2 regions of the Nocardioides sp. NPDC057772 genome follow, and region 2 is predicted to be linked to the other one. Evidence: riboswitches for the same ligand, from Rfam matches in the RefSeq annotation. Region 2 holds a riboswitch; the other holds the start of a gene.

Region 1 (4,333 bases), on a different contig from region 2:
GGGTGCCGCCGACAGAGTTGGATGCGATTGCTTCGCAATTCGCGCAGCGCCTTCGCTTGACCCTCGTCTTCCTCCGCTGCGCTCAGTCGCTTCGCTCCCTCGCTCCGCTGCGTCCAGACGAGGGGCGCTTCGGCGCTGGGTTGGTGGCGACTGCTTCGCAACTCGCGCGGTGCGGCGCGGTCAGCCCAGGAGCGGCGAGAGTGAGGAGAGGGGGACGTTGCGGGCGCCGGCGCGGCGGACGTCCTTGATGATCTGGGCGTCGTCGGTGGCGACCAGGATGACGCGGCCGGCGGGCTCGGCGTCGACGAGGTCGCGGATGACGTCGTCGGCGATGACACCCTCGGGGGAGAAGAGGACCTTGACGCCGCGCGGAGGCACGGCGGTGGGGCGTACGGATGCGGAGTGGGCGTCGAAGACCACGGTCGTCTCGGCGCCGGTGCGGGCCGCGATCGGGGCGATCGCGCGCAGCAGCCGGAGGCGCTGGGCGTCGAGGGCTGAGTCGGGCCACAGGGCTTTGGAGACGTTGTAGCCGTCCACGATCAGCCGGACCCGCGGCATGGCGAGGAACTGCTCGAGGTGGGCGCTGCTGGTCACCCCGGCGCCGGCCGCGGCGTCTGCGGAGGCGAGCTCGGCCTCCACCCGCTCGCCGGGAGTGCCGGTGACCGGCGGCAGGGCGAGCTCGCGACGGAGCCCACCGGCCGCGTCGAGAAGGGTGTCGAGCAGGAAACGGGCCCGCAGCGAGGCGTCCTCGCGGTCGGTCTTCGAGGTGCGTCGCTCGGCGGCCGCCTCGCGCTCCAGCTTGTCGATCTGGCTGCGGAGCTGGCGCAGCTGCCGGTCGCGTGAGGCGAGCTCGTCCTCGGCGCGGGCGAGCGCCTCACGGGCCTCGGTGAGGGCCTCGTCCAGCCCGGTGCCGGCCTCGCGAGCGGCGGCCCGGGCCTCGCCGAGCTTGCGGCGCAGCGCGGTGTTGTCGGCCTTGAGCTCATCGAGGCGCGCCTTGCGGTCCGCGCGTACCTCCCGGAGCTCGTCCTCGGTCGCGGCCAGCTTGCCGCGCAGGCGGGCCACCTCGGCGTCGACCGCCGGGACCGACGCGGCTTCCAGCCTGTCCAGGGCCTCCTTGAGCGAGACCTCCCAGCCGTCGGGACGGACCAGCCAGGCGACGGCTGCCGCCTCGGCGGGATCATCGGGCAGGGCGACGTCCTCGCCACCCTCGGAGACGTACGCCGGGCGCAAGTGGCTCCCGACCTTCTCTCGCACCTCGTCGTCGCTCTCGAGCACCGAGGCGATCATCGCGCCGCCCGCTTTGGCCCGCCGAGCGGGCGCGAAGTCGGCGATCCGCCTGAGCGCGGGCGGGAGGCGCACGACGTCCGGAAGCACCCCGGCGGTGAGCGCGACGATGCGTCCCCGGACCGTGTCGGGGAGTGTCGCGTACGCGGAGACCTCCATATCCCAAGTGTAGAGACCCGCCCCGACGATCGCCGCCTCGAATACCGCGCTGCGATGGTGGTGACACGCCGCACGCAACCGTGCGAAAGCAAAAATGTCGGTGGTCGGTGAGACCGTCGCAGCATGACGACGAGAATCGACTGTGACACCTGCCTCGTGCGGGGACTGGCGTGCCACGACTGCGTGGTCACCGTGCTCCTCGGCCCGCCGCCGGAGCTGACCATCGAGGACGAGGAGCGCCGGGCGCTCGACGTGCTCGCCGATGGTGGACTGGTCCCGCCGCTGCGGATGGTGGAGGGGATGTAGCCGAACTTTTGGGCGTGGGTGGTTGGCAGGTGGGGGATGCCGTCGGCTAATGTGCGCAGGAACTTGGCGCTCGTGGAAGTGGGTCAACCGGCTCACGCGAGTGTCGCGCTTAGTCCAGGTCCGCTTCGGGGCGGGCCGGGAACCGGGGAACCACACCGGTCGCACACCGCAGGACGGAGTGCGATCACCTGGGGTGCATCCGCCGCGAGGACGATCCGGGAGACCGGAACGAGGAGCGGTGGTAGGGCAGGTCGTGCCTGAACCCGTCAGCTCACCCGGTAGGCGTTCAACGACTACACAAGGAGACCGTCCGCTCGTGACACGCGACCGGAAGCGACTCATTGCCGGTGCAGCCGGCATCGCCGCCATCGGTGTCGCCGGGATCATTCCCGTGGCGACCCCCGCCCAAGCCGACCCAGACATCGACGACGTTCGTAAGAAGGTCGACAAGCTCTACACCCAGGCTGAGGCGGCCAACGAGGACTACAGCAACGCCAAGCTGCGGCTGCAGGACCTCAAGGACCAGCTCAAGGACCTCAACGCCGACGAGAAGCGTCAGAGCAAGGAGCTGGACAAGATCCGCGCCGAGCTCCGTGACTCCGTGCTGCGGCAGTTCGAGGGCTCCGACGTCTCTGCCGTCGGTCAGGTGATCACCTCCGAGGACCCGCAAGAGTTCCTCGCCGGTCTGGCCACCGTCTCGTCCTACAACGCGCTCCAGGCCGACCTGCTGGCTCGTTACAACACCGAGGCCGAGGCCCTCCAGGTGCGCCGCGAGGCCACCGAGGACGCCAAGGAGCAGATGGCCAAGGTCAAGACGACCATGCAGCAGAAGAAGAACGAGATCGACGAGAAGTTCGAGGCGGCCCAGGCCGAGCTCGATGAGCTCGAGGCCGATGAGCTGGAGAAGATCCAGTCCACCGACACCAGCATCCCGGGCAACCTGCCGTCCCCCTCGGGCCGCGCCAAGGTGGCCGTCGACTACGCCCTGGCCCAGGTCGGCGACGCCTACGTCTACGGCGCCACCGGCACCGAGTCGTGGGACTGCTCCGGCCTCACCATGGGCGCCTGGGGCGAGGCCGGCGTCTCGCTGCCCCACTCCTCCTCGGCGCAGTACAGCAGCGGCCCCCAGGTCTCCCGCGACCAGCTCGCCCCCGGCGACCTGGTCTTCTACTACAGCCCGATCAGCCACGTCGGCATGTACATCGGCAACGGCCAGATCGTGCACGCCTCCAACCCGAGCACGGGTGTGAAGGTCTCGCCGATCGACGAGATGCCCTACACGGGCGCCGTTCGCCCGGGCTGAGTTGACCCAGGACCCCGAAGAGGCCGATCGTTCGCAGGTGCGAACGGTCGGCTCTCTTCTTTCCCGGATCCAGGCTCACCCCGCCCTGATCGGGGCGGCGCTGGTGCTGGTGATGCTCCTCGCCGGCTTCGTCGGCTGGCGGCTCACCGGCGGCGGCGAGTACGTCGCGCCCACCCCGACCACCGCGCCGGTCGTGCGCGCCGACACCGCGGGAGCCCGGGCCTCGCTGGATCAGCTGGTCACCGGCGTACGTGACGGGGCGAAGCCCGACGGCGACGACGCGTCCTCGGTCGCGGTGCGCAACGCGCACGCCATCGGCCTCGAGGACGTCACCGCGAGGTACCTCGCCGAGGCGGGCAACGTGGAGCAGGACGGCTCCTGGACGGCCGACGTCGAGATGTCCTGGCGCACTCCCGGCGACCCGGCGCTGACCGAGGAGCTGAGGGTCGGCTTCGACGCCGAGGGTGCGATCACCGGGTTCTCGGCGCCCCAGGGCACCCGGATGCCACTGTGGCTGAGCGGCCCGGTGCAGGTGCGCCGCAGCGGATCCAGCCTCGTGATCGCCCAGGCCTCCGCGGAGGTCGCCGACCGCTACGCCGAACTGGCCGCCACCGCGGTCACCCAGGTCCGCAAGGTGATCGCCTGGGACGACCCGCGCCTGGTCCTGGAGGTACCCGCCACCGGGCTCGACGCCGCGCTCGGCGCCCCGCAGGGCACCTACACCGCCGTCGCCGCGGTGACCGCGACCGTCGACGGTTCCACGAAGGCGGGGGCGCCTCTGCACGTGTGGGTCAACCCGGGCGTCATCGGCGACCTGGACGCACCGGGCGCGCAGGTCGTCATCACCCACGAGGCCACTCACGCCGCCACCGACGCCGCCACCAACACGCGCCGCCCGATGTGGCTGATCGAAGGGTTCGCCGACTACGTCGCGCTGCGCGACACCAAGCTCCCGCTCAGCAAGACGGCCGGCCAGATCCTCGCCCAGGTCCGCGAGAACGGCGCCCCTGACCACCTGCCGGGCAAGGCCGAGTTCAACACCCGCTCGGAGCACTTCGGGGCTGAGTACGAAGCCGCCTGGCTGGCCTGCGAGGTGCTCGCCGAGGCAGGCGGCGAGCAGGCCTTGGTCGACCTCTACGACGAAACCGGTCGCGGCATCCCGCTCGAGAAGTCCCTGCAGGCGAGCTTCGGCTTCGGGGTGGACGAGCTGACAGCCCGCTGGCGGACCCATCTGTCAGACTCTGCTCGATGACTGGGGCGAACGTGATCGGCAGGCAGCGC
Region 2 (4,333 bases):
TTCTCCAGATCGGCGGGCGGGATGTGACTGTTACCGCCGCCGGCCACGATCAGCGTCGGCATCGGCAGCAGCTCGAGCTGCTCCCACATCCACGCGTCGTACGTCGTCGCCTCGACCAGCAGGGACGCGATGCACTCCCAGTCGTGAGGCATCGGCCTGGCCGGGCGTCCGGGTCCCCTGCGCCTGCGAGGCGCGGGTGGAACGACGTCCTCGATGACCAGCCGGGAGACCAGATCGGGCCGGTGCATCGCGACCAGCAGCGCGACGTTGCCGCCGGTCGAGTGCCCGGCGACCACCGCACCGGAGATGCCGAGCGAGTCCATGGCAACGATGACGTCGTCGGCGATCAGCCGGTGGGAGTAGTCGGAGGCCCAGTCCGAGTCGCCGTGCCCACGCATGTCGAAGGCGTAGACACGATGCTCGGCCGCGAAGGGCGGCACGACCCCCTGCCACCGCTTCGCACTACCTCCGAGCTCGTGCAAGAGCACCATCGGCACCCCATCCTCAGGCCCGTAGACGTCATAGACGTACGCCGCGCCGCGGCCCGGGAGTGGAAGCCTGGTGCGCGTCCGCGCAACCATCAGCTCAGTTCTGTTCGGCCTTCTCGGCACCCCGGCGCCAGCGGATGCCGGCCTCGAGGAACCCGTCGATGTCGCCGTCGAAGACGGCCTGGGGGTTGCCGACCTCGTAGGACGTACGCAGATCCTTGACGATCTGGTAGGGGTTGAGGACGTAGTTGCGCATCTGGTCACCCCAGGAGGCGGCGACATCGCCCTTGAGCTCCTTGAGCTGGGCCTCCTCCTCGGCCTTCTTCAGCGCGAGCAGCTTGGCCTTGAGGACGATCATCGCGGCGGCCTTGTTCTGCAGCTGCGACTTCTCGTTCTGGCAGGAGACCACGGTGCCGGTGGGAATGTGGGTCAACCGGACCGCCGAGTCGGTGGTGTTGACCGACTGGCCACCGGGGCCCGAGGAACGGTAGACGTCGACCTTGATGTCGTTCTCGTCGATCTCGATCTCGTCGGTCTGCTCGAGCACCGGCACGACCTCGACCGCGGCGAAGGAGGTCTGGCGGCGGCCCTGGTTGTCGAAGGGGCTGATCCGCACCAGGCGGTGGGTGCCGGCCTCGACGGAGAGGGTGCCGTAGGCGTAGGGCGCATGGATCGCGAAGGTGGCGGACTTCAACCCGGCCTCCTCGGCGTAGGAGGTGTCGAAGACCTCGACGGGGTATTTGTTGCGCTCGGCCCAGCGGACGTACATGCGCATCAGCATCTCGGCGAAGTCGGCGGCGTCGACGCCACCGGCGCCGGAACGGATCGTGACCAGGGCCTCGCGGGAGTCGTACTCCCCCGAGAGCAAGGTGCGGATCTCCAGGCTCTCCACGGCCTTCTTCACCCGGCCCAGCTCGGCCTCGGACTCGGCGAGCGTGTCGGCGTCGCCCTCCTCCTGAGCCATCTCGACCATCAGCTCGAGATCCTCGATGCGGCTGCTCAGCTCGGTGAACTTGTTGAGCTCGCCCTGCAGCAGGGAGAGACGGCCGGTGACCCGGGTGGCGTTGTCCTGATCGTCCCAGAGGTCGGGCGCGGCGACCTGCTCGCCGAGGTCGGCGATCTCCTTGCGCATCGCGTCCAGGTCCAGCACCTGGCCGATGGTCTGCATCGTTGCCTGGAGCTGCTTGATCTCGGTGTCGAATTCGGGGCCTGCCACGTCTTACAGGTTACTTGACCGGTGGCACGCCGCCCGATTCGCCGGCCCCCTCCACACATGCGCTCGCCCTCCGGCAGGAGGACCGGAGGGCGAGCGCCAGGGGGATATGTGGGGGTCAGCCCGTCGGAACGGGCCCCGAGAACCTCAGGCCTGGTGGATCGAGCCGGCGAACCAGCCGTCCCAGGCAGCCTCCTCACGGACCGCGGTGCCCGGCTTGGGGGCGTGCAGCATGATCGCCTGACCGTTCTCCCAGCGCAGGAAGATACCGACGTGGTAGACGGGGCTGCCCCAGAACATCAGGTCTCCCCGCTGGATCTGGTCGTTCGGGATCGTCGGCAGCGCAGCGGCCTGGTCCCGCGAGACCCGCGGCAGCTCGATGCCGGCGGCACCGAAGGCGTACTGCGTCAGACCGGAGCAGTCGAACGCGCTCGGGCCGGTGGCACCCCAGACGTACGGGTCGCCGATCTGCTCCGAGGCGACGCTGATCGCCCGCTCGATCCTGCCCTGCTGGCTCGCGGCGTAGGCCTTCGCCTCCGCCTCGGCCTTCTTCTTCTCCTCCGCGGCCTTCTTGGCCGCGATCGCCGCCTTGCGCTTCGCCTCGGCCGCCTTGCGGGCTGCCTCGGCCCTGCGCTGCTGCACCTCGACAGCCCTCTCGAGCTGCTTGATGTCGGTGAGCATCGCTGCGGGGGTGGCCGAGACCTCCAGGGTCGGAGCCTCCACCACGGGTGCGGACTCGACGGTGGTCGCCTCGTGGGAGACCGGAGCGGCGTTGGCGGCGGGCACCGCCACGAGGGCACCGGCGGCGATGCCGCTGGCGAGGGTGATGCGGCCGGCGAGCCTGCCGTGGCCGCTCAGCGTCGTCCTGAGCTTGTCGACGGGGGATCCTGCGATCGTCCGGACGATCGCGACGTTCGGCACCCGGAGGGGGCGCGGCGTGCCTCGATGGGCAGGACGGGATACGGACTTGGACATGCGTGAGTTCCTTCCCACGCCTGCGAGGTGAGCTGTCGGGTTCGGGCCAGAAGGTTGCCCGGCCATCGGTGGATGGCTTCACCCCAAGCGACCGTCCGAGTTAGTCGCGTGGAACTTGGGTCCCCCGCTCCTGTCCCATACGTACTGCTGAGTGTGAGGGGTAAAGGGGGTTTCAGTAGTAGGGGCCGGCTTCCGGAGGGACAGGATTCGGCGTGTACCGGAGCCGGTCGTGCGTTGTGCACGGCCCAACCAAGGTGACATGCGATCTGAACCGGATCCAATCCAGAGGGTCCGTATTCTGAGCACATTTCGCGTGCTCACGCGTGTTTTTACCGCGGTTTGTGAGTCATCTCACGCGTTGGACAACAGTCTGACGCCGTGTTGAACTTGCGGTTACGCCGCCTCTTCGAGTCGGCTGTGCCTACTCTCCGGCTTCCAGCCGGAACCCGACCCCGCGGACCGCGACGACCTTCTCCTGCACCCCGGCTGCCTCGAGCTTCTGGCGCAGGCGCCCGACGGTGACGTCGAGGGTCTTGGTCGACCCGTACCAGTTCTCGTCCCAGACCTCGGCCATCAGCCGGTCGCGGGAGACGACCTTGTCGCGGGAGGCGGCCAGGACGGCCAGGAGCGCGAACTCCTTGCCGGTCAGCGTCACCTCGCGCTCGCCGGCGTAGACCCGGTGGGCGGCGACGTCGATGCGCAGGGCGTCGTCGTCGGTGCCGGGCTCGACCGGACCCGAGCGGCGCAGCAGGGCGCGAACCCGAGCCTGCAGGACGGCCAGCGCGAACGGCTTGGCCAGGTAGTCGTCGGCACCGGCGTCGAGGCCGACCACCAGGTCGATCTCGGCGTCGCGGGCGGTGAGGATCATGATCCCGCCCTCGTAGCCGTTGTCGCGCGCCGCCTTGCAGACCTCGAGGCCGTCCATGTCGGGCAGACCCAGGTCGAGCAGCACGAGCTCGGCCTCGTAAGGGGGCGCGAGCAGCTCCAGCGCCTTCTTGCCGGAGTCGACCCAGGTGACGTCATAACCCTCTCGCTGGAGCGTGCGCACCAGCGGAGCGGCGATGTCCTCTTGGTCTTCTACGACGAGCACGGAGTTAGACATGGGGAGAACAATAGTTAGGGGCCTGTAGCCCTTGTGAAGAGATCCCCCGATTCTGACAACCGTGTGACCACATCGTTAGGTCCGAGCTGGTCGATCGCGAGCGGATCCTCGGCTCCCTCCTCGACCTCGGCCCAGCTGACCGGGGCCGCGACCTTCGGGGTCTCCTTACCGCGCAGCGAGTAGGGACAGATGGTCGTCTTCGACCCAGAGTTCTGCGACCAGTCCAGGAACACCTTGCCTGACCTGCGGCTTTTGGTCATGGTCGCGGTCACCTTGCTCGGGTGCTGCTTCTGGAGCTGCTCGGCGATCTCCTTGGCCAGCGCGGTGGCGACATCCGGCTCCACCGCCTCGGGCAGGGCGGCGTAGAGGTGCACGCCCTTGCTGCCACTGAGCACCGGCGCCGCGGTCAGTCCGCGCTCGCCCAGCGCCTCGCGCACCAGCAGCGCTACCTGACAGCACTCCTGGAGGCCGGCCGGCTCGCCTGGATCGAGGTCGATCACGATCCGGTCGGCGCCTGCCGGGGTGCCGTCCTCGCCGACCGTCCACTGGTGGACG

What was found. Region 2 has a riboswitch for cyclic di-AMP ahead of ACFVJS_RS20745 (C40 family peptidase). Riboswitches for the same ligand answer to the same signal wherever they lie in the genome.
Region 1: another riboswitch for cyclic di-AMP. It lies ahead of ACFVJS_RS12150 (NlpC/P60 family protein); the one in region 2 lies ahead of ACFVJS_RS20745 (C40 family peptidase).

What each region holds. Positions count from the first base shown of each region.
Region 1 is NZ_JBHVKN010000057.1:1,281-5,613, reverse strand. Features, by position in the region: gene ACFVJS_RS12160 (NYN domain-containing protein) at 181-1,443, opposite strand; gene ACFVJS_RS12155 (hypothetical protein) at 1,567-1,749, shown strand; cyclic di-AMP (ydaO/yuaA leader) riboswitch at 1,846-2,050, shown strand; gene ACFVJS_RS12150 (NlpC/P60 family protein) at 2,066-3,052, shown strand; gene ACFVJS_RS12145 (hypothetical protein) at 3,090-4,304, shown strand; gene ACFVJS_RS12140 (M48 family metallopeptidase) at 4,301-4,333, shown strand, end outside.
Region 2 is NZ_JBHVKN010000154.1:2,603-6,935, reverse strand. Features, by position in the region: gene ACFVJS_RS20755 (alpha/beta fold hydrolase) at 1-581, opposite strand, end outside; gene prfB (peptide chain release factor 2) at 586-1,704, opposite strand; gene ACFVJS_RS20745 (C40 family peptidase) at 1,849-2,676, opposite strand; cyclic di-AMP (ydaO/yuaA leader) riboswitch at 2,682-2,855, opposite strand; gene ACFVJS_RS20740 (response regulator transcription factor) at 3,098-3,778, opposite strand; gene ligD (non-homologous end-joining DNA ligase) at 3,793-4,333, opposite strand, start outside.